3 regions of the Pseudomonas sp. URMO17WK12:I7 genome follow, and region 3 is predicted to be linked to each of the others. Evidence: riboswitches for the same ligand, from Rfam matches in the RefSeq annotation. Region 3 holds a riboswitch; each other region holds the start of a gene.
The links. Region 3 has a riboswitch for cobalamin ahead of H040_RS00170 (TonB-dependent receptor). Riboswitches for the same ligand answer to the same signal wherever they lie in the genome.
Positions count from the first base shown of each region.

Region 1: linked by a shared signal. The riboswitch ahead of H040_RS24355 (CbtB domain-containing protein) and the one ahead of H040_RS00170 (TonB-dependent receptor) in region 3 are both predicted to bind cobalamin.
Region 2: linked by a shared signal. The riboswitch ahead of cobO (cob(I)yrinic acid a,c-diamide adenosyltransferase) and the one ahead of H040_RS00170 (TonB-dependent receptor) in region 3 are both predicted to bind cobalamin.

Region 1 covers NZ_QLTL01000022.1:24,520-32,320, reverse strand. The annotation lists gene H040_RS24385 (transporter substrate-binding domain-containing protein) at 1-1,010, opposite strand, end outside; gene H040_RS24380 (response regulator transcription factor) at 1,024-1,638, opposite strand; gene H040_RS24375 (DUF1272 domain-containing protein) at 1,854-2,096, opposite strand; gene cobM (precorrin-4 C(11)-methyltransferase) at 2,158-2,910, opposite strand; gene H040_RS24365 (cobalamin biosynthesis protein) at 2,941-3,333, opposite strand; gene H040_RS24360 (CbtA family protein) at 3,351-4,043, opposite strand; gene H040_RS24355 (CbtB domain-containing protein) at 4,051-4,236, opposite strand; cobalamin riboswitch at 4,338-4,561, opposite strand; gene H040_RS24350 (helix-turn-helix transcriptional regulator) at 5,050-5,898, shown strand; gene H040_RS24345 (aspartate aminotransferase family protein) at 5,984-7,378, shown strand; gene H040_RS24340 (peptidase U32 family protein) at 7,490-7,801, opposite strand, start outside.
Region 2 covers NZ_QLTL01000009.1:198,709-206,509, reverse strand. The annotation lists gene H040_RS14525 (PQQ-dependent sugar dehydrogenase) at 1-1,071, opposite strand, end outside; gene H040_RS14520 (LysR family transcriptional regulator) at 1,159-2,076, opposite strand; gene H040_RS14515 (tartrate dehydrogenase) at 2,201-3,259, shown strand; gene H040_RS14510 (hypothetical protein) at 3,262-3,840, opposite strand; cobalamin riboswitch at 4,007-4,228, shown strand; gene cobO (cob(I)yrinic acid a,c-diamide adenosyltransferase) at 4,348-4,959, shown strand; gene H040_RS14500 (cobyrinate a,c-diamide synthase) at 4,956-6,251, shown strand; gene bluB (5,6-dimethylbenzimidazole synthase) at 6,248-6,898, shown strand; gene cbiB (adenosylcobinamide-phosphate synthase CbiB) at 6,895-7,801, shown strand, end outside; gene cobD (threonine-phosphate decarboxylase CobD) at 7,796-7,801, shown strand, end outside.
Region 3 covers NZ_QLTL01000001.1:28,849-36,649, reverse strand. The annotation lists gene H040_RS00175 (DUF1624 domain-containing protein) at 1-710, opposite strand, end outside; gene H040_RS00170 (TonB-dependent receptor) at 902-3,019, opposite strand; cobalamin riboswitch at 3,130-3,334, opposite strand; gene H040_RS00165 (GNAT family N-acetyltransferase) at 3,369-3,938, opposite strand; gene H040_RS00160 (carboxymuconolactone decarboxylase family protein) at 4,017-4,361, opposite strand; gene lpxO (lipid A hydroxylase LpxO) at 4,455-5,354, opposite strand; gene thpR (RNA 2',3'-cyclic phosphodiesterase) at 5,512-6,057, shown strand; gene H040_RS00145 (MFS transporter) at 6,109-7,290, opposite strand; gene H040_RS00140 (alpha/beta fold hydrolase) at 7,283-7,801, opposite strand, start outside.

The DNA of each region.
Region 1 (7,801 bases), on a different contig from region 3:
CGCAGGGTAATTTGTTTGAGGAGGTCGACGGTAATCCCGTTGATATGCTGTTGGGCGTCGTTGAAGGTCAGCGGGGCAAGGGCGGTATCGACCAGCACGCTTATGGTCGGATGGCGGGCTATCCAGTTCAGCTCTTCGTCTGTCAGTGCCGACAGGTGACGCTCAAGCAACAAGCTGGTATTGCCGCTGCTCCAGCGGCGCAGGATATTCAGGCGTTCGCTTTCGGTGATCCTGGCCATGGCACTGTCGACCAGGCGGTGCAGCCGCACATTGTCATTGGCGAAAGCGAAGGCAAAGCTGGCGGGTGCCACCTGTGAAAAATGGTCGATCTTCATCGTGCCTTGGTAGCTTTTGCCAATCAGGTAGTCGGTACTGATGGCATCGCCCAGATAAGCGTCCGCCTCACCCAGCTCGACCGCTGCCAGGCCTGCCAGGGTCGAGCGATAGAGGCTCAGTTGTGCCTTAGGGTAGAGCGCGCGAACGGTCTCGCCCGGCAGGTAGTGGTCGACCATTGCCAAGCGTAAACCGGCCAGGTCGTTGCTCAGCTTCAGGGGTGTATCCTGACGCGTCACGATCACTGGCAGATCATCGGCGTAGGGCACGCTGAGACTGAGCTGGGCATCGGCTGCTTCGAAGCCATTGGAGCTGCCCAGCAAGTCGATCTTGCCTGTGCGCAATGCGTCGATCGCTTCGTGGCGGCTGCCGAACCGCCTGACTTCGATCGGGATGCCCAGCTGTTCGGCGATCAGCCCGGCATAGTCGGCACTGAGGCCTTCATAATCAGCCGGGCTGACGTTGATCTCGAACGGCGGGTAATCTGGCCGGGAACTTCCCAGCAACAAGACGCCGCGCTGGCGCAGCCACTGGCGATCGGCTGCATCCAGTTGCAGGGGGGGCGCGGCACTGGTGGCGCGTGCCAGCAAATGCCGTGGTTCACTTTCGGCGAAGGCCATGAGCGGTAAGCAGGCCAGGGTGATGAACAGCGTCAGGCAGGCCAGGACACGCTCCATACTGCCCGGGTGTTCAGTTGACATGGTTGCGTTTGGCCAGATCAACCATTTCCACCAATGACTCGGTCTTGAGCTTTTCCATGATGCGACCACGGTAGGTGCTGATGGTCTTGGCGCTGAGGTTCATGCAGGCGCCGATGTTCTTGTTGTTTTCACCACGGCTCAGGCGCCGCAGCACTTCCATCTCACGGTTGGACAGGCTGCTCAGGCGCTCAGGCTCGCTCTCCAGGGTGTTGCTGTTGACCGCCATCTGCGGAAAGGTGGAGTAGCCTTTGATCAGGGCCTTGAGGGCGAATACTACGGCGTCCAGATCCTCGCCTTTGGTGACAAATGCACCGATGCCGGCATCCAGGCAGCGGCGTACGTAAAGATCGGTGGCCTGCCCGGTCAGCACCATGATTTTCGGTGCTGGTTCCTGTTGTTGCAGGCGCTTGATGACCTCCATGCCATCCAGGCCGGGGAGCCCTATATCCAGCACCACCACATCGGGCCGCAAATCGCGCACCTTCTGCGCCACTTCACTGCCATTGTCGACTTCGCCGACGACACGGAAGCGCTCACGCTCAAGCAGTATGCGCAAGGAAAAACGGACGATGGCATGATCATCAACGATCAGCACTGTTGTCATGTCACTAACTCCTGTCGGAATGTGGTCGGCCCCCCGAAGCAATCAGGAGACGTCTGCAAGCTTTTTCTGCTGTGCGGCACGATACGACCATTCCGGATCCTAGGTAATGGCGAGTATAGATATGTTGAACAAGCAAGCCGGTATTGTAGAAATTTCCTACAAAAATGCCGTTACAGGCATCGCCAGAGGCGACGATACCTGTGCTGGGGGGAAGGTCAGGCGCAGGCCGGGTGTGGCTTGAGGACGCGCTGGGTCGAGGCGGGGTTGTTGCTCAAGGCCTGGCCCACCCGTGTTGGGCGGGCCAGCAGCTGGCCACTGCAATTCGGGCAGCGCCCCTGCAAGCGGCTGTGGGCGCAGTGGCGGCAGAAGGTACATTCGAAAGAGCAGATCATCGCATCCGGGCTATCGCCCGGCAGATCGGCATCACAGCATTCACAATTAGGGCGCAGCTCCAGCATGGGTATCCCTCCGGTCTGGTGGAATGTGCAGTCTGCTCCGCCCTTTGTCGCCTTTGCAATGCTACTCGCCGGGGCGGTACAGGTGGGCGTGGCCGGCGCGGTACAACGCCGACTCGGTGAACGGTGCATCGCCGAGCACATGGCCGACGAGGATCAGTGCAGTGCGTCGAAAGCCCTTGCTGGCAACCTGCTCGACGATATCGGCCAGCGTACCGCGCACCCAGTCCTGATCCGGCCAGGTGGCGCGATGAACCACTGCGATCGGGCAGTCGGGACCGTAGTGGGGCAGCAGTTCTTCGACGATGCGTGGCAGGTGCTTGACCCCGAGGTGAATGGCCAGGGTGCTGCCATGGCGGGCAAGGTCGCCGAGCTGTTCGCCTGCGGGCATGGGGGAGCTGTCGCCGTAGCGGGTGAGGATGACCGTCTGTGCCACTTGCGGCAGGGTCAGTTCGCAGCCAAGCAGCGCCGCACTGGCTGCGGTGGCTGTGACCCCGGGGACTATCTGGTAGTCGATGCCCAGTTCGCGCAGGTGGCGGATCTGCTCGCCGATGGCGCCGTACAGGCTGGGGTCGCCACTGTGCACCCGGGCCACGTCCTGGCCCTTGGCATGGGCGGCGCGGATGGCGTCGATGATCTGCTCAAGGTGAAGTTCGGCACTGTTGATGACCGTCCCGGCACGATGGCCTTCGAGCACCGCGGCGGGTACCAGGGAGCCTGCGTAGATGATCACCGGGCACTGGCGGATCAGGCGCTGGCCCTTGACCGTGATCAGTTCCGGATCGCCGGGGCCGGCGCCGATGAAGTAGACCGTCATGGCAAATCCTTGAATAGGTGAAAAATGCGATTATCTGCTGCAGGCCAGTGCCAGGGTAGCGGGGCCGAGCACCTGCCGGGCCACCTTGAGTGTGGCGCGAGCGTGACTGAGGCTGGCCAGGGCCAGTGCCGCGCTCTCGGCCACGCCCCAGCAGCCGCTGTGGGCATAGGCGACAGGGGAGCGGTGACTGAGTTGTGGCTCGAACGCCTGCAGTTGCCCGGCATCGAAAACCAGCAACGGCAGGGCGTGACGTGCGGCGAGTTGTTGCAGGCCTGGCTCATCGGCTTTGCCGGCGATGCTGGCAATGCCGTGAAGCGCTGAGGTGCTCAGGCCATGACGCTGCAGCACTTCCTGCAACAAGGTATCGAGAACCTCCACCGGGCAGCCCCGGCGGCAACCGAAGCCGGCGTACAACGCCGGCAGGGTTGGGTCGATAGCCATCAGGCGTGGCTGGAGCGGCGATACAGCCAGGCGCTGAGCAGGCCCAGGGCCACCCAGAACGCCGCGTTGGTCAGCCAGGAAGCGATCTTGAACTGATTTTCCAGCGCTTGCGGGGCCAGGCTTTCGTGGACCTCCGGCTGTGGCGCGCCGACCACGTGGGGCACTACCAGTAGTACCGCGCCCAGTGCCTTGAGCAACCCATGGCGGGCGAACACCAGCAATGCCAGGCCCAGTGCGGTGGCGGCTGCGGTGCCGATCCACCAGCTCTGGCGCTGACCGAGGTCGGCGGCGGCAGTGCCTGGCAGTTCTGGTGGCAAGCCCAGGGTCGGTGCCAGGCAGAACACGGCAAAGCCGGCCATTCCCCACAGTGCGCCAGTGCTGGTGCGGCTCGGTTCACGCAGGCTGTAGAGGGCGGTGAGGATCAAGGCGAAGCCGACGGCAACCACCAGATTGCCGCCGGTGGTCGACAGGATGCGCTGCCAGCCATCCTCTGGCGACCAGGCTTCTTCGCTGTGGCTGTGGCCGGCGCTGGCTTCTTCGCCGTGGCTGTGGTGCTCGGCTGCGGGGGCGGCCGATTCGTAGGTTTCCGCCTGGAGGATCAGCGGTGCGACCCAGAAGCTTTGCAGCAGGGTCAGCAACAGGGCGGCGAGCAGGCCGCTGAACCCGGCAGTGCGGGCGATACGCTTGATCATGGCAGCCTCAGTGGCAAGGGAAGGCGGCGCTGTGGCGGGTGTCGTGCGCGGCGTTGTGCACGGCTTCGATATGCGAGAAGCCGGCAAAGTAGACCAGGCACAGGCCGAGCAGGCTGGCGCCGACGGCGATGACCATGCGCTGGCTGAGGGATACGGGGGTGGCGATGCTGTGTTTGGCGCTGGTGATGGGCATGACGCGATCCTCTGCTTTGCTTTTTGTAAGGGCATGGGACAGGCGCGGCAGCCCCGGGGGCGAGGCACCCGAGGGAATGCGACAGCGCCCGCCCACCGCGGGGTGTTCATGAACGCCAGGCCGGTCTCCGGGCTTGCGAGGAGGAGCAGGGCTCCTTGAAAAGCATCACCTTCCCATGCCGAACTGCGTGGCACAGTGGTCTGGATGCTTCGCTCGCTTACCGTTGCGGGGGCAGCACCGGATTTGCCCGGCCCTGGCGAGGGCCTGTGACGCACCGATTTCCCGTTTCACCCCCAAGGGGGGCACCTGACGCAAGGCGTAAGGAGAGCATGCGGCGCGAGTGGCGTCAAATGCTATGCATCCAGCAGGGGAGGATGCGTAGGGGCTGATAGGTGCTTGCCGATGGAATTGCAGTGTCTGTGAGAACGAGCGCCGCCCGCGCGGCGCATCGCGGATGAATACGCTCCTACATCTGTTTCGGGCCAGTTATTCCTGCGCCCTTGGCGCGCGTACCCTTGGCGCATGGCTGGAGAAAGGGGTACGGCAACAGCGTCACCTTGGATATTGCAGGGAACAAACAAGCTGGACACCGGTGTATCCCCAGGACTGATTGGCCCGGAATAGATGTAGGAGCGGATTCATCCGCGATGCGCCGCGCGGGCGGCGCTCGATCGGATAGGCGCTGCAAGACCGTCGTTGAAAACCTACCCGCTCCAAGCCAATTTCCCCCCCCTCACCCCGAAGGGTGATGGCCTGTACCACTGCCCCATGCAAGAATTCCAACCACAACAACCCCGGCATGGGATCACGACAATGAGCAAAGACCGGCTGAAATCGCCCGACTGGTATGCGCAGATGGCCCGTGTCGTCGATGCTCAGGGCTCGCCCGGCTTTGTCGAGGCGCTGTTCGCCGCACTCAAGCTGATTGCGCCATGCCAGGCCATCACCGTGTTCCTCTACCCACGCAAAGGGTTGCCCTCGGCGTTGTTCGAAAAGGACGAGGAAGGCCCCTGGCTGCCAGAAGGCAACATCCACAAGTACCTTGAAGGCTACTACCTGCTGTGCCCGTTCTACCGCGCCTGCATGGACGGCATCGCCCCCGGTTGCTACCGCCTCAGCGACGTCGCCCCCGACCACTTCAAGCGCAGCGAGTACTACCTGGCGTTCTACCAGCACGCCCACCTGGAAGACGAGCTCAACTTCATCGTGCCGCTCGACGAACACCTGACCATCGCCGTGGCCCTGGCCAGCACCCGCCGCCTGGACCGTCAGCAGGTCAACGACCTCAAGTGCGTGGCCCCGTGGGTCGTGGCCACCGTACGGCGGCAGTGGAGCCACCTCGACGTCGACGCCATCGGCGGGCGTTTCGAGAGCGCCCTGGGCCGGCAGATCAACGCCGCACTGAACAACTTCGGCTCCTCTTTGCTCACCGAGCGCGAGTGCCGCATCGCCCAGTACCTGCTGCGCGGCCACTCGACCCGTTCCCTGGCCGAGCGCCTGGGCATCAGCGAAGACACGGTCAAGACCCACCGCAAGAATCTGTACACCAAGCTCGATATCGCCAAGCAGTCCGAATTGTTTTCGCTGTTCATCGACTCGCTCGCCCAGGCTCAGGAAGGCCTGAGCAAAGACCCGCTGGAAAGCTACCTGCGAAGGCGCTGAACGCGCCGCTTCACCCCACCCGATTTTTACTGTCAGCGGTCTGGCAGGGACAACTGCACGCCGCGTTTTACCCTGGAGAACAACAATGAACGCACCGTTCCAAGCCAAGCTGCAAGCCCAGCGCGATACCCGTGACTACCAGGCCGGCGACGCCGCCCACCACATCCACGCCTTCCTCGACCAGAAGGCGCTGAACGCCGAAGGCCCGCGCGTGATCGTCGGTGGCGAGCGCCTGCACCTGTGGGACAGCGACGGCAAGCGCTACCTCGACGGCATGTCGGGCCTGTGGTGCACCCAGCTCGGCTACGGCCGCAAGGACCTGACTGCCGCCGCCGCCACGCAGATGGACCAGCTGGCCTACTACAACATGTTCTTCCACACCACCCACCCGGCGGTGATCGAACTGTCCGAGCTGTTGTTCAGCCTGCTGCCAGGCCACTACAGCCATGCCATCTACACCAACTCCGGCTCCGAGGCCAACGAGGTGCTGATCCGCACCGTGCGCCGCTATTGGCAGGTGGTTGGCCAGCCGAGCAAGAAGATCATGATCGGCCGCTGGAACGGCTACCACGGCTCGACCCTCGCAGCCACTGCGCTGGGCGGCATGAAATTCATGCATGAGATGGGCGGCATGATCCCGGATGTGGCGCACATCGACGAACCCTACTGGTACGCCGCAGGCGGTGACCTGACCCCGGCCGAGTTCGGTCGCCGTTGCGCCCTGCAGCTGGAAGAGAAGATCCTTGAACTGGGTGCCGAGAACGTCGCCGGCTTTATCGCCGAGCCGTTCCAGGGCGCGGGTGGCATGATTTTCCCGCCAGAAAGCTACTGGCCGGAAATCCAGCGCATCTGCCGCCAGTACGACGTGCTGCTGTGTGCCGACGAAGTGATCGGTGGTTTTGGCCGCACTGGCGAGTGGTTCGCCCATGAATACTTCGGCTTCGAGCCGGACACCCTGTCGATCGCCAAGGGCCTGACCTCAGGTTACGTGCCGATGGGCGGCCTGGTGCTGAGCAAGCGCATCGCCGAGGCACTGGTCGAGCGGGGCGGGGTGTTTGCCCACGGCCTGACCTATTCCGGGCACCCGGTAGCGGCAGCGGTGGCCATCGCCAACCTCAAGGCGCTGCGCGATGAAGGCATCGTGCGCCAGGTCAAGGAAGACACCGGCCCGTACTTGCAGCGCATCCTGCGCGAAGTGTTCGCCAACCACCCACTGATTGGCCAGGTGCAAGGCGCCGGCCTGGTGGCGGCACTGCAGTTTGCCGAAGACAAGGGCAGCCGCAAACGCTATGCAAATGAAAACGACCTGGCCTGGCAGTGCCGCACTTATGGCTTCGAGGAAGGGGTGATCATTCGTTCGACCCTGGGGCGGATGATCATGGCGCCGGCCTTGGTGGCCAACCACAGCGAATTGGATGAGCTGGTGGAGAAAACCCGCATTGCGGTGGACCGTACCGCGCGCGGGTTGGGGATTCTCTGAGACAAAAAACGGGGCCGCTGAGCGGCCCTTTCGCGGCTGAAGCCGCTCCTACAGGTATTGCGCCGTCTGTAGGAGCGGCTTTAGCCGCGAATGGGCCTCACGGACTGAACATCAGTGCGGGGCGCGGGGAATGGTCTTGAGCAGATCTTCCGGGCTGATATGGCCAACCACCTGGGCCACCGCGCTACCTGGCGTCGGCAGGTCGATGATGTGGTTTTTCATCTTGCCGATCACATGCATCTCGCACGGCTTGCAGTCGAACTTCAGGGTCAGCACTTCATCGCCCTGAATCAACTGCATCGGCGCCACCTTGGTACGTACGCCGGTCACGCCCTTGGCCTGCTTGGGGCACAGGTTGAACGAGAAGCGCAGGCAGTGCTTGGTGATCATCACCGGCACTTCGCCGTGCTCCTCGTGGGCTTC
Region 2 (7,801 bases), on a different contig from region 3:
GCGATCGAATGGCGAGGGCAGTACGCCGGGCTCGGCGAAGGCCAGCCCCAGTGACGCCGTATGTGGGCCTACGGCATAGTCCGGCACGAGCGCCGTGGCGACTTTCTGCGGGTTCTGGGGCGAAACCCGTGCATCCACATGCTGCCCGTAATAGCTGTACGGCCAGCCATAGAAGCCGCCGTCCTTGACCGAGGTGATGTAGTCCGGCACCAGGTCGCTGCCGATCTCGTCACGCTCATTGACCGCTGTCCACAGTGCTCCGCTGGCTGGCTGCCAGGCCAAGCCGTTCGGGTTGCGTAGGCCTGATGCGAACAGGCGATGCTGGCCGCTGGCCGGGTCCACCTCCCAGATCGCTGCGCGCCCCTGCTCCTTGTCCAGGCCGTTCTCGCCGACATTGCTGTTGGAGCCTACGGTCACGTAGAGCTTGCTGCCGTCGGGGCTGGCGATCACGTTCTTGGTCCAGTGATGGTTGAGCGGGCCGCCTGGCAGGTCGGTGACCTTGTGGCCTTCCCCGGTAATCTGCATCGCTCCCGGTTCATAGTGGTAGCGCAGCAGCTGGTCGGTATCGGCGACGTAGAAGTCCTTGCCCACCAACACCATGCCGAAGGGGGAATTGAGGCCTTCGATGAACGGTGTGCGAATTTCTGCGACGCCGTCGTGGTCGGCGTCGCGCAGCAAGGTGATGCGGTTGGCGCTGGCTACGCCGGCACCGGCCCGTTTCATCGCCTTGCCCATGAACCAGCCTCGCAGCCCCTTGCCGTCGTCAGGCTTGGGCGGGGCATTGGTCTCGGCAACCAGGACGTCACCATTGGGGAGCAGGTAGAGCCAGCGCGGGTGTTCGAGGTTGTCGGCAAATGCCTGTACCTGGGTGCCCGGGGCTGCCTTGGGTTTAGCCCCGTGCGGCCAACCTGTGGCAGGGGCGATGTTGACGGTCGGGATCAGGCTCTGGCGGGGTGGCGGAAGTTGCGGCAAGGGGCCGCTGCCATCGCTCACCTTCAGGTGGGCAGTGTCGCCGCAGCCTCCAAGGCAGGCGAGCAATGTCCACGGCAACAGCATGATGGTGCGTTTCATGTTCGCAGCCCTTTGTGCCGGTGTATGAACATGTGAGCACGCGCTGTTGCTCAAGGTTCACCGAGCACCGCTCCCGATTGACGAGGCTTAACCGGCCTCTTCCAGGTCCAGGTGATCGATGCGTTCGAAACGCTCGGTGAGAAAATCGATCAGGCGTCGTACCCGTGCCGACAAATGCAATTGCTGCGGATATACCGCGTAGACATCGGCCCGTGTCGGGGTCTGGTCCTCCAGCAACAGCCGCAGGCGCCCGCTGCGCACATAGCGGGCGATGTCCCATTCTGCGCGTAGCAAAATACCGTGCCCCTGCAAGGCCCAGTTCAGTGCCACTTCCCCGTCATTGCAACTGAGCGCGCCCTGTACCTTGATGTTCTGCGTGCGGCCGCCACTGGTGAAGCGCCATACGCCATACGGCGATTCGTTCTGGCGCAGGAAAATGCAGTTGTGCTGGGCCAGTTCCGAAAGCTTCTGTGGGGTGCCGTGCTTTTCCAGGTACAGGGGCGAGGCGCACAGCAGGCGGCGGTTGGAGGCGATCTTGCGGGCGTGGAAGGAGGCGTCCGGCAGGGTGCCGAAACGTATGCCCAGGTCAAAGCCGTGCGACGCCAGGTCCAGTGGGTGGTCACTGATCTGCAGTTGCACTTCGATATCTGGATGGCGCGCATAGAAGTCCGCCAGGGCCGGGCCGATATAGCGCCGGCCAAAACCCAGTGAAGCATTCACCCGGATCAGCCCTTTGGGCTCGGCGCGGTGCTGGCCGAGCAACTGCTCCACTTCGTCGACCTGGGCGAGAATTCGCGCGGCATGGGCGAAGTACAGCTCGCCCTCTGCAGTCAGGCTCATGGAACGGGTGGTGCGGTTGACCAGGCGAATGCCCAGGCGTGCTTCCAGCGCGGCCAGGCGTTTGCTCACTGCCGGTGGTGTCACGCCCAGTTCGCGAGCTGTGGCGGCCAGGCTGCCTTGCTTGGCCAGCAGGTGGAAGAAGCCCAGGTCCTGTGTCGGATTCATCATTAACCCATGGTTACTTAAGATGTGATCCAGGGTTAACTGCTGCCCTGACTTCACTACATATACTCGCCCCATCCCCGCTGGCACAAGCCTGGTGGGCCACAACAAGCATGGGAGTCGAGACATGAACCACTACAAGATCGCCGCCATCCCGGGTGACGGCATCGGCGTCGAAGTGATTGCGGCAGGCGTGGAGGTGCTGCAGGCCCTGGCTGCCAGGCGTGGTACCTTCACCATGGATTTCGAACACTTCGACTGGGGCTCGGAACGCTACCTGCGTGAGGGCCAGTACATTCCCGAGGGTGGCCTGGAATCGCTCAAGGCCTTCGACGCCATCTTCTTTGGTGCCGTGGGCAGCCAGGAGGTGCCCGACCATGTGTCTCTGTGGGGGCTGCGCCTGCCGATCTGCCAGGGCTTTGACCAGTACGCTAACGTGCGCCCGGCGCGTGTGCTGCCCGGGGTTAGCAGCCCGCTGGCCAAGGGCAAGGCGATCGACTGGGTGATCGTGCGCGAGAACTCCGAAGGCGAATACTCCGGCAGCGGTGGCCGGGTACACCAAGGCCTGCCCATCGAGGTGGCTACCGAGGTCTCGACGTTTACCCGCGTGGGCGTGGAGCGCATCCACCGCTTCGCCTTCGAACTGGCCCGCACCCGCCCGGCGAAGCACCTGACGCTGGTGACCAAGTCCAACGCCCAGCGCCACGGCATGGTGCTGTGGGATGAGGTGTTCGCCGAGGTGGCCAAGGATTACCCGGATGTGCGCACCACCCGTGAACTGGTGGACGCCGTGACCACCACCATGGTGCTCAAGCCCGAGCAGCTGGATGTGGTGGTGGCGACCAACCTGCATGCTGACATCCTTTCGGACCTTGCCGCCGCGTTGTCCGGCAGCCTGGGCATCGCGCCCACCGCCAACCTCAACCCGAGCCGCGAATTCCCGTCGATGTTCGAACCGATCCACGGCTCGGCCTTCGACATCACCGGCAAGGGCGTGGCCAACCCGATCGCCACCTTCTGGACCGCAGTAATGATGCTTGAACACCTGGGTGAAGCCGCTGCTGCGCGTGAGCTGATGGCGGCCATCGAAGCGGTGACCGAGAGTGGCCTGCACACGCCGGACCTGGGCGGCAACGCCACTACCCGAGCAGTGACCGATGCCGTGCTGGCGCTGCTGCACCGCTGAATTCAGGCCTGCTTCAGCAGCAGCGCCACCCCCGGGAAATACTGCCCCAGCTCGTTGTGCAGCTTGCGATAGGCATAAGGGAAGTACCAGGCGATGGCGCAGGCTGTGTGTTTCTGCAGGTCATCGACCAGGTCTTGCAGTTCTTCCGGGCTGGCATGCTGGCCTGCCTTCCAGGGGGTGATGAACAGCGCCCCCGCTTTCAGCTGGCTGGGGTAGGCCACGTGGCGGGCGAGGGATGTGGTTTCCTGCAGGGCTGCAGCCATGTCCAGCCGGGCGATTTTTGGCCAGCGCTGGCTCACGCTCAGGTAGAGCGCCTCGTCGGCGCTGCAGATCGAAAGGTCGCAGCGCCCCTCCTGTTCGCCCTCGTCACGCTGCTTCTTGCTGGCAAACTGCGGCAGGGCTGAGCGTTCGGCTTGCCAGGCAGCTGCGGCGAGCATGCCGATGTTGGCGGCGCTGCCATGCCAGTACGGGGCTTCGGCATCGCCATTGAACTGGTTGAAGCGGTCGATGCAGTCGACCCAGCGCTCCAGTACCGGCTGCAGAAACTCCAGGCGAGGGTTATTGATGATCTGGCCTTGCATGCTGAGCTCTCCTGTTATCGTTATGATCGCGTCCAGCGAAAAATGATGGCCATGTGACATCATTTTATTCAGTGTGGCACAAGCCGGCGGATCGGCCACTGACCCGGGCCAGTCCGGCCGAAGTAAAAGGCCCCGTTCGATTGACGCTCCCGGTGCAACCCTCTAACCTTCGCGGCGTGTTTCAGGTGCCCTGCCAGCCCCGACTGGGCAGGGTGAAACTGGGAAGCCGGTGGTCGCCAGCATGGCGCGATTCCGGCGCTGCCCCCGCAACGGTAGGTGAGTAGCGGCCGCGCAGGGCCACTGGGTACAGCTACCCGGGAAGGCGCGCAGGCCTGGGCCGAATGGCCCGCTCACAAGCCCGGAGACCGGCCTGAAACTGCCAACGGCATCACGGAGGGTGATGCGCGGTGCACCGTGGCTCCGGCCATGGCTCCTGCGCGTTCTCCGTCTGCCCGCCTATTACCTGTCGCCGCAGTTCACGTGGCGTCAGCCTGCGGAGAACCCTTCATGAGCGAATCCACCGACCGCGACGAACGCCACCTGGCGCGCATGCAGCGCAAGAAGGCGGTCATCGACGAGCGCATCGCCAATTCCCCCAATGAATGCGGCCTGCTGCTGGTGCTCACCGGCAACGGCAAGGGCAAGAGCAGCTCGGCCTTCGGCATGCTCGCTCGTGCCCTGGGTCATGGTATGCAGTGCGGCGTGGTGCAGTTCATCAAGGGCCGCAACAGCACCGGCGAGGAGCTGTTCTTCCGCCGTTTCCCCGAGCAGGTGCGCTACCACGTGATGGGCGAGGGCTTCACCTGGGAGACCCAGGACCGTCAGCGTGACATCGCTGCCGCCGAAGCTGCCTGGGCGGTATCGCGCCAGCTGCTGCAAGACCCGAGCGTGCAGTTCGTGGTGCTCGACGAGCTGAACATCGCCCTCAAGCACGGCTACCTCGATCTGGACCACGTGCTGAGTGACATTCAGGCCCGGCCACCGATGCAGCACGTGATCGTCACCGGTCGCGCAGCCAAGCCTGAAATGATCGAACTGGCCGACACCGTCACCGAGATGGGGATGCTCAAACATGCCTTCCAGGCCGGTATCCGCGCGCAGAAGGGCGTCGAACTGTGAGTGAAGCGCGCAGCTGCCCGGCGGTGCTGATCGCAGCACCTGCCTCTGGCCAGGGCAAGACGACTGTGACTGCAGCCCTGGCCCGCCTGCACCGCAACTTGGGGCGTAAAGTCCGGGTGTTCAAATGCGGCCCTGATTTCCTCGACCCGATGATCCTTGAGCGGGCCAGTGGCGCACCGGTGTACCAGCTCGATCTGTGGATGATTGGTGCCGAAGAAAGCCGTCGGCTGCTGTGGCAAGCTGCACAAGAGGCCGACCTGATTCTGATCGAGGGTGTGATGGGCCTGTTCGACGGCACCCCGTCCAGCGCTGATCTGGCCCGCCACTTCGGTGTGCCGGTGCTGGCGGTGATCGATGGCACGGCCATGGCCCAGACCTTCGGCGCCCTGGCCTTGGGCCTGGCGCGTTATCAGGCCGACCTGCCGTTCGCTGGCGTGCTGGCCAACCGGGTCGGCAGCCTGCGCCATGCGCAACTGCTCGAAGGCAGCCTGACCGAGGGCCTGCGCTGGTATGGGGGCTTGTCACGCGAGCGCGGCATCGAGCTGCCCAGCCGCCATCTGGGATTGGTCCAGGCCAGCGAGCTGAACGACCTGGATGCCCGCCTTGACGCTGCCGCCGAAGCCCTCGGCGCCAGCTGCGACGCTACCTTGCCGCCGCCGGTGGCCTTCGTCGCGCCCGCGCCACAACCGTGCGCCGCGTCGCTCAGCGGTGTGCGTATCGGCGTGGCACGTGACGAAGCGTTCGCCTTTACCTATCGCGCCAATCTCGACCTGCTGCGTGATCTGGGCGCACAGCTGGCATTCTTTTCGCCATTGCATGATCGTGAGTTGCCAGCAGTGGACAGCCTGTACCTGCCAGGCGGGTATCCGGAACTGCATCATCACGCACTGGCTGCCAATGCACCGATGTGCGAAGCGATCCGTGCCCATCACGCCGAAGGCAAGCCGTTGCTGGCCGAGTGCGGCGGCATGCTGTATCTGCTCGATGCGCTGACGGATGTTGCTGGCGAGCGAGCCGAACTGCTGGGCCTGCTGCCAGGCGAGGCGACCATGCAGAAGCGCCTGGCGGCCCTGGCGCTGCAGGCCGTGGAGCTGCCCGAAGGCACCCTGCGCGGGCACACCTATCATCACTCGCTGACCAGCACCGAGCTGGAACCGATCGCCCGGGGCCTGAGCCCCAACGGCGGGCGCGGCAACGAAGCGGTGTATCGGCTGGGCAGGCTGACGGCGTCCTACGTGCACTTCTACTTCCCGTCCAACCCTGACGCGGCGGCGGCGCTGTTGCGGCCATGAGCGATCACGCCTACAGCGCCGCCGAGCGCGCCGCGATCTACCGCGCCATCGGTGAGCGCCGGGACATGCGCCACTTTGCCGGTGGCACGGTCGCTCCCGAGCTGCTCGCTCGCCTACTGGCCGCCGCGCACCAGGCGCCGAGTGTCGGCCTGATGCAGCCTTGGCGCTTCATCCGCATCAGCGAGCCTGAACTGCGCGGGCAGATTCAGGCCTTGGTCGAAGAAGAGCGGGTGCGTACCGCCGAAGCGCTGGGCGAACGCTCTGACGCGTTCATGAAGCTCAAGGTGGAGGGCATCAGCGACTGCGCTGAAGTGCTGGTGGCAGCGTTGATGGACAACCGCGAGTCGCACATCTTCGGCCGCCGCACCTTGCCGGAGATGGACCTGGCTTCGCTGGCCTGCGCGATCCAGAACCTGTGGCTGGCCGCCCGTGCCGAGGGCCTGGGGCTGGGGTGGGTCTCGCTGTTCGAGCCGCAGGCCCTGGCCGCCTTGCTGGGCATGCCCGCCGGGGCCAAACCGGTGGCGGTGCTGTGCCTGGGGCCGGTCACCGCGTTCTACGCGCAGCCCATGCTGGTACAGGAAAACTGGGCCGAGGAACGCCCCTTGAGTGACATGCTGTTCGAGAACCAATGGGGAGAACGCCCATGAGCGTCGCTTTGCTGACCGTGGCCGGTGTGGCCCTGGATGCGCTGCTGGGCGAGCCGCAGCGCCGGCACCCGCTGGTGGGCTTCGGTAACCTGGCGTCGAGCCTGGAGCGTCGCCTGAATGCCAGCGGGCGCGGCTGGCGCAGCCATGGCGTGAGCGCCTGGTTCCTGGCCGTGGTACCACTGACCCTGGTGGCGTTGATAGTGTCCTGGTTGCCCTATGTCGGCTGGTTGGTGGACGTGCTGGCGCTGTATTGCGCCCTCGGATTGCGCAGCCTCGGCGAGCATGTGCTGCCGGTGGCCAACGCCTTGCGCCAAGGGGATCTGGAAGAGGCGCGGCGCCGCGTCGGCTACCTGGTCAGCCGGGAAACCCGCGAACTGGACGAACCAGCAGTCGCTCGCGCAGCCACCGAATCGGTACTGGAGAACGGCAGCGATGCGGTATTCGCCGCGCTGTTCTGGTTCGTCGTGGCCGGGGCGCCGGGGGTGGTGCTGTACCGCCTTAGCAACACCCTGGACGCCATGTGGGGTTATCGCAACGAACGCTTCGAGCGCTTCGGTTGGTGCGCGGCACGCATCGACGATGTGCTGAACTATATTCCCGCCAGGCTGGTGGCGTTGACTTACGCGCTACTTGGCAAGACGCGCCTGGCCCTGGCCTGCTGGCGTAAACAGGCTCCGCTGTGGGACAGCCCCAATGCCGGGCCAGTGATGGCCTCGGGGGCCGGGGCGCTGGGTGTCGAACTGGGCGGCCCGGCGGTGTACCACGGTGAACTGCACGAGCGCCCACGCCTGGGTGACGGGCCGATGGCCGACGCCGATGCCATCGAGCGCGGCTGGAGCCTGGTGCAGCGTGGTGTGTGGTTGTGGGTACTGCTGATCTGCGTGGGAGCCTATCTGAATGCTT
Region 3 (7,801 bases):
ACGCCGGCGATCAGCAGCCGGTGCTGGCGCTTGCCGGCTTCGCTGCCACGCGCGAACCAGGGGCCGAGGCCGTAGCCCAAGGCAATCACGCCGATCCACGGCAGCACCGGGTAGGAGGTGCGCAGGCGCAGGTTGTCCGAGACCTCCAGCCAGCCCCGGTCATGCAGGATCGCCCACGGCACATGCATGGCCGACTCCACGCCGAAGTGCAGGCCGTCGAGCAGGTTGTGGCCGGCGATGATCAGCGCGCCCAGGGCGAGCAGGGCAGGGCGCGGCAGCCACACCAGCAGCGACAGGGCGATCATGCTCACGCCGATGGCCCAGATCACCTGCATGTAGACCACGCTCGGCGGCAGCTGGAAGGTCCAGGCGAAGTTGACCAGGGTGAATTCCAGCGCTACCAGGAACAGCCCACGCTTGAACAGGAACGCCGAGACATCGCTGCGGCCTTGATACTTCTCGCCATACAGCCAGGCCGACAGGCCGGTGAGCAGGACGAATACCGGGGCGCACAGGTGGGCCAGGGTACGGCTGGCGAACAGCGATGGGTCGGTGGCATCTATGACCATCGGGTCACTGACCTGGCGGTGCAGGAAGAAGGTTTCCCGCACGTGGTCGAGGAGCATGAACAGGATCACCAGGCCGCGCAGGGCATCGATGCTCTGCAGGCGCTGGGTGAGCAGGGTGGGGGTGGCTGAGGCACTGGTCATGGGGTGGTCGCAGGCAGGAATGAATGTCAAATGAAACGTTATCTTATAACTATTTCATGTGAGGTTGATAGCAGTTTTTGTGTTGCCTGAGCTGGCCTCTTCGCGGGCAAGCCCGCTCCCACAGCAATACCACTCACTTGGACATGGTGGTGTACCTGTGGGAGCGGGTTTACCCGCGAAGAGGCCATTAGCTAAAAGGTGTAATCCACGGTGGCAAAATACGACCGCGGTGCGCCCATCACCCACTGCTCGCCACTGAACACCGAGGCCACATACTCCCGGTCGAACAGGTTGTTCACCTGCAACCCCAGGCGCACATCCGGCAGCACCTGCCAGCCGATGTTCGCATCGACCACGGTATACCCCGGCGCACTCTGGCTATTGGCCGAGTCGGCATAACGCTCATCCACATACCGCGCGCCGATCCCGGCCTCCACCTGCTGGCCAAAACCCTTGCTCAGCCACAGGTTGGCCGTGCGTCGCGGCACATTGGCCGGCCGGTTGCCGGCACGGTCCTGGGCCACACCATCGACAACCTCGTCGAAATCATCGAACGTGGCCCGCACCAGCGAGGCGTTGGCCGACACCTGCCACTGCTGCCCCCAGGCCAGTTCCAGCGACGCTTCCAGACCATCGGAGGTCTGTTGCCCGGCCTGCTGCGCCTCGTGGGTGATCGGGTCATCCACCAGCAGCTTGTTCTTGACGATATGGAACGCTGCCAGCGTCCACTCGCCACGGCTCTCCCAGAAGCGCTGCTTGAGGCCCAGCTCGGTCTGCTTGGCCTCGGTCAGGTCGTAGTGCATCTGCGTCGGGCTGAGGCTGACCAGGTTGTCCACGCCGTCCTCGCTGGTGGAGTACTGGCCATACAGCGACAGGTTGTCGGTGACCGCAAACACCAGCCCTGCGCGCCAGTTGCCGCCCTGCAGGCTGCGGTCGCCGCGGCTGCCGTCGATGAGGTTGTCGCGGTCGATATAGTTCTGGTCACGCCGCACGCCGGTCACCAGCGACAGGCGCTCGCTGAGCTGCAGGCGGTTCTCGGCGAACAGGGCGAAGGTGTGGGTGGTGGACAGCGTCTGCGGGCGGGTTGGCGAGTCGCTGTGGAACCAGCCCGGGGTTGGCTGCCACGGGTCGATGTAGTCGCCACCCACATCGTTGTAAGGGCGGTTGCTGTCGACGTTGAAGCGCACCTTGTTGTACTCGACACCGACCAGCGTCTTGCTGGCCAGCCCGAACAGGCGGTGGTCGAAGGTGAAGGCCTGGCGGTCGCCGAGCTGCTCCTGGTTGTGCTTGATCTCCAGGTAGCTCTGGCGCTCCAGCTGCTGGCGATCGGCATCCCAGCTGTAGTTTTCGGCGTTGCGCCAGTGGCGGCGGCTCTTGATGTAGTAGAGCTGGTTGCTGGCGCTGATGTGGTCGTTGAGCGTCCAGTCGGTGGTGAAGCGGGTCCACTCGTCGTGGTAGCGCTGCACGTCGTTGTGGATGTTGTAGTTCTTCTTGCGCAGGCTGCTGCGGTACTGGCCGTCGATCAGCGGCGTGCCGTAGTAGTTGGCCGGCTGGTCGTCACCGCGTTCGTGAGCCAGGGTGAAACTGAGGTCGTCACTGGCATCGAAGCGCAGTGCGGCACTGAGCGCCAGGCTGCGTGAGTCGGTGCGGTCAACCCAGCCGTTGCCGGCCTGCTGGTTCAGGGTCAGGCGGTAGCTCAGGCGCTCGCTGAGGCTGCCGCCGCTGTCCAGCCCCAACTGCTGGCGGTCCCAGGAACCGTAGCCCAGGCGCAGGCGGTTGTGGATGTCGCCAACGAACGGTTTCTTCGGGATCACGTTGATCACTGCGCCTGTGGCGCCTTCGCCATACAGAACCGAAGCAGGGCCGCGGATTACGTCGATCTGTTCCACCATCCACGGGTCGACCGGGAACGTCTGGGTGCCGGCCCCGGTGTACAGGCGCGCGCCGTCGAACAGGGTCATCACCGAACCGTGGCCAGTGAAGCCGCGTGCCGACAGGCCAGTGCCGCCATCACCCGGGTTGCCGATGAAGCTGATGCCGGGTGAGCGAGTCACGGCGTCCTGCACGGTGAGGTTATTGCGTTGCTCGATCTGTTCGGCAGTGATGCTGCTGGTGCTGGCCGGGGTTTCCAAGGCGCTGAGATGCAGCCGTGAACCGGCCTCGGTCGGCGTGGCCAGGTCGACATGCTGTGGGTCACGGGTATCGGTGATGGCCGTGGAGGGGAGGTTCAGTACAGGTTCGTCGGCCAGGGCTGGCAGGGTAACGGCCAGGCAGGCCGCCAGAGGGTGAAGCTTGATGAATCGGGACATGTCGTTCCACTGCTGCAGGAATGAACGGATCCCGGTGGAAAACACGCAAAGGCACACCACGCATGCAGGCGCACACGCGGATACCGGCCTGCGCCCGCCCACCGCGGGTTGCCAAGTGACGCTTCAGGCCGGTCTCCGGGCTTGCGAGGGTCGTGAGGCCTTCACCTTCCCATGCTGGCGCACAGTGGTGTGTCGAAGGCATCGCTCGCTTACCGTTGCGGGGGCAGCGCCGGACTTGTCGTGGACCACGACGCACCGGCTTCCCGTTTCACCCTGCGCTCGGCGGCGCAGGACACCTGAAACTGGCGCGCATCTGACCATCGAATGGCCAGCACGTCAAATGCGCGTGCTAGCGCCCGCGGCGGCGCGACACCCGTGCCTCGATGTTCTTGCGCCCGATCAGCAGTGCTGGCTTTTCCACCACCGGCTCATCGGCCAGCCACTTGTACATCACCAGGCAGTCGACCAGCCCCAGGCGGGCATGGCGATAGGCTTTGGGCAGGCGGCCAACGGTCTCGAAGCCCAGCTTGGTCCACAGCGCCACAGCCACTTCGTTGCTCGCCACCACCGAATTGAACTGCAACGCCAGGAAGCCCTCCTGGCGCGCCAGCTTCTGCGAGTGCTCGCACATCAGTCGGGCCACGCCACGGCCGCGGGCGCCCTCGCAGACCATGTAGCCGCAGTTGCCGACATGCGCGCCAGGCCCTGCGGCATTGGCCTTGAGGTAGTAGGAGCCGAGCAGTTCGCCATCCTCTTCGGCCACCCGTGTGCGCAGCGGCAGTTGCAGCCACAGCTGGCGTGCCTGCTCGATGGTCAGCGTGGGGTCGAAGGCGTAGGTCTCGCGGGCCTGGACGATGGCCTGGAAAGTCGGCCAGAAACGCTCGAAGTCGTCGGGCGTCATGGGGCGGATGTGGATCATGGCGGTTCCTGCAATGGCTAGGCCGCCAAGTCTGGGTGGCGCGGCGCCGTCGCGCAAGGGCGGCGACGCCGGTTGGCTTCAGCCGTTGGCCTTGCCCACTGCGTCCATGGCGCGCGCCGAGTAGACCAGCGCGGCCCCGGCATTCATCGCCACGGCCACACCCAGGGCCTCGGCGATTTCCTCGCGGGTGGCGCCGTGCTTGACGGCTTGTTGCGAGTGCACGGCGATGCAGCCGTCGCAACGGGTTGTGACGGCCACGGCCAGGGAGATCAGTTCGCGGGTCTTGGCGTCCAGGTGGTTGGTCTTGGCACCTGCACCGCTGGCGGTCATGTAGCCGGCGACGGTGTCGGGGGACAACTGCTTGAGATCGCCGATGCCGGCCATCAACTGCTTACGGTAGGCGTCCCAGTCCATCATGCTCATCGTCTTCACCTTGGCAAGGTTGCGGGAGGAGCTTTCAGGCTAGTCGAATTTGCGCCTGTCGCCGGTTGCCGGCGACAGGTTGCGCGAAGGGCATCAGATGTAGACGAACACCAGTACCAAGGCGGCGACCACCAGCCACTTTTCCAGGTAGTAGCGCATGCGGTTACGCTTCTTCAGCGCCTTGCCACGCTCGCGGATCTTGTAGATGCGGGTGAACAGGCGGTTGATGCCGCCGGTCTTGTCGCCCGCGTCGTTGGGCGCTGCGGCGGCTGCCATGACGTTGCGGCTGAACCAGCGGTTGAACGCGGTGGCCCAGCGGTACTTCAACGGGCGCTCGATATCGCAGAACAGGATGATGCGGTTGTGCTCGGTGGTGTTGGCGGCGTAGTGGATGTAGGTCTCGTCGAAGACCACGCCCTCGCCATCGCGCCAGGAGTACTTCTCGCCGTCCACATCGATGTAGCAACCGTCATCGTTCGGCGTGTCCAGGCCAAGGTGGAAGCGGTACGACCCTGCATACGGGTCACGGTGACGGACCAGCTTGGCCCCCGGTGGCAGGGTGGCGAACATCGCCGCCTTGACCGTGCCGATGCCTTGCAGCAGCTCGGTGGTGCGCGGGCACAGGGTCATCGCCGACGGGTGGCTTTCGCCGTACCACTTCAGGTAGAAGCGCTTCCAGCCGGTCTTGAAGAACGAATTGAAACCGACGTCGTCATAATTATCGGACTTCTTGATCTCACCCACGTGCAGCAGCTGCTGGGCTTCGGCACGGATCTCCTGCCAGTTGTCCTTGAGCGGCTGCAGCTCGGGGAAGGCTTCCACCGGCAGGTAAGGCTTGGCCGGGTGCTTGGAGAACAGGTACAGGAAGCTGTTGACCGGGGCCAGGAAGCTGGAGTGGTCGCCCAGCTGACGGGTCAGCTTGTGGCGCACCCGACCGCGCAGGTGAACATAGGCGATCGAGAGGACGAAGATCAGTACGAGTGCAATTTTCATGGACGGTTACTTGTCGAAAAATGGCCATGCGCCATGGCATAAGCTCGCCAGCATAAACAATCATGGGGGCAGTTTGTACTTATTGTTACGTTGATGCGGGTCGACATTGGTGTAAGGCGCGTGAGTGTGCGCAAACGTTTCACGTGATGGAGTTCACATGGTTCAGGACATTCGCCCGAGTGGCACCCCCTTCAAAAGGTTGTTCTTCGCCTTGCCTGTCAGCGATGCCCAACGCCGTGGGATAAGCCAGTGGCGACGCGGCCTGGGCCTGCGCAGCGGCAAGCCGGTGCCGAGCGAAAACTTCCACCTGACCTTGCTGTTTCTGGGTGATGTGGATGTGGCCCGGGTGCCTGCAGTGTGCGCGGCCGTGGACAACCTGGCGCGGCCGGGCGCGCCGTTGCGTTTGCTGCTGGATCAGCTGAAAACCTGGCCGCGGGCCAATGTGCTGGTGCTGGAACCACAGGAAACGCCGGCTGCCTTGCGCCAGTTGGTCTATGGCCTGCAGCAGGCGCTGTTGCCGCTGGGGTTCGAGGAGCAGGCCCGTGAATACCGCCCGCACCTCACCTTGTCACGGGACTTTCACGGCCAGGCCCCGGAGGCGGCCGTGGCGCCTGATTTCCATTTCAGCGCCAGGCACTTCACCCTGTACGAGTCGCGCAAAGGCCGTTACTGGCCGCTGGCGCAGTGGCCTTTGGCAGGCTGACTGCCACAGGCACCCTTGGCCCCGAAACAAACAGTAGCAGGCCACTGGCACTTACCTGTTCGTGCTCTGCGGGGCGCATGCTGGCGAATGCCTGGTTGTTGGGCGCAGCAGGGCGGACAAACCCAGCAGCAGCAAGGTGCCAATGACCATGATTCCCCAAGCCCAGTGCAAGGAACTGAGGTTGTCGCGCACTACACCGGCCATCAGCGGTACGGTGGCGGCAATCAGGTAGCCACCCCCTTGTACGAATGCCAGGAGTGAACCGGCTTGCGCTGGTGAGTCGGCGTGGTCGAGGGTGACGATGAGCGACAGGGGGAAAAGTGCACCGATGCCCAGCCCCAGGCACAAAGTGGCCACTATCGCGAGCTGCAGCGGAGCGGTCATCAAGCATGCCAAGCCCGCAAGTAGCAGGATTATCACCACCGTCAGCGGCTGCCTGCGGTCGGGGTAGCGTTGAATGAGGGCTGATACCAGCAGGCCGGCGATGACTTCCGTAATGGTAAGTGCCCCCAACAGGTAGCCGGCATCGGCGGCAGCCCAACCCAACTCGACATAGAACGGCGCAAGCCAGGCAAGCACCAGCGTGTAGGCCCCGGTGCCAAGACCGAAGAACAACAACAGCAACCAGGCTCGCCCGTTTCTGTATGGCAAACGGGCATCGCTGCGGCTGACGGGGTGGCGACCGACGGCGAACAACCAGGCGAACAATCCGAGCAATGCCGGCAAAGCCGCCACTCCCAAGGTCAGTTGCCAACCCATCAGGGCCGCGCCAGGGGCCGCAAAGGCGGCAGCCAGAGCTGCGCCGCCCATGATGCCCGTGGTGAACAACCCCATCAGCATGCCCGTGCTATCGGGGTGACTGCGCTTGATGAACGCGGGCATCAATGCCTGGATCACTGCAATGCCGACACCTCCCAGGGCCGCTGTGGCGATCAGCGCCGAACCCGATGTTACATAGGCCCTCGCGGCGCAACTAATGGCAATCAGCGTGATACCCAACGCCACCCCGTTGACTTCGCCGACAAGGCGCAGCAGCCATGGGCCGGAGAGCGCAAACAGGCCCATCATCATTACCGGCAGGGTGGTCAGCAGGCCGCCTTCGGCGTTGCTCAGGCCCAATTCATGTTGCAGTGTTCCCAGCAATGGGCCGATGGCGGCCATGATGGGGCGCAGGTTCAATCCGATCAGGACGGCCAACACGCCGACGCATGCTTTGCTTGGCAGATTACGCATCGTGAGGTCGCTCCTGCAGGAAGGCACCTATCGCCTGGTTGAAGGCGTGGGCGTGGGAGATGTTGAACACATGGCCGTCGCCCGCCAGGGTTACCTGTCGGGCGTGAGCGATACGAAGGCTGATTTCCTCGGCTTCCGAGCGTGGGCTTATGCAGTCTCGTTCGGCTGCGAGTACCAGTGTCGCGGCTTGGATAAGCGGCAACTGGTTGCTGACGTCGAAGTGCTTCATGCCATTGCACCAGCGGATCTGGTCTTGCGCGGACAATTGAGCGGCTTGGGCGTGCCAAGCCTGGTAGAGCCGCTGGCCGCGGGCAGAGTCTGCGAAATCAGCACCGACCAACGCCGGCCAGGTTGACTTGAATCGCTTCAGGCATCCATCCGTCTGTTGCAGGCCTGCGGCCCAGTCATCGAGCATGCCCTGCCGATGTGCAGTGTTCATGTTGACGAACGTACCGGCGACGACCAGCTTCTGCACCGCTTGCGGAGCATGGCAGGCCATTTCGAGTGCCAC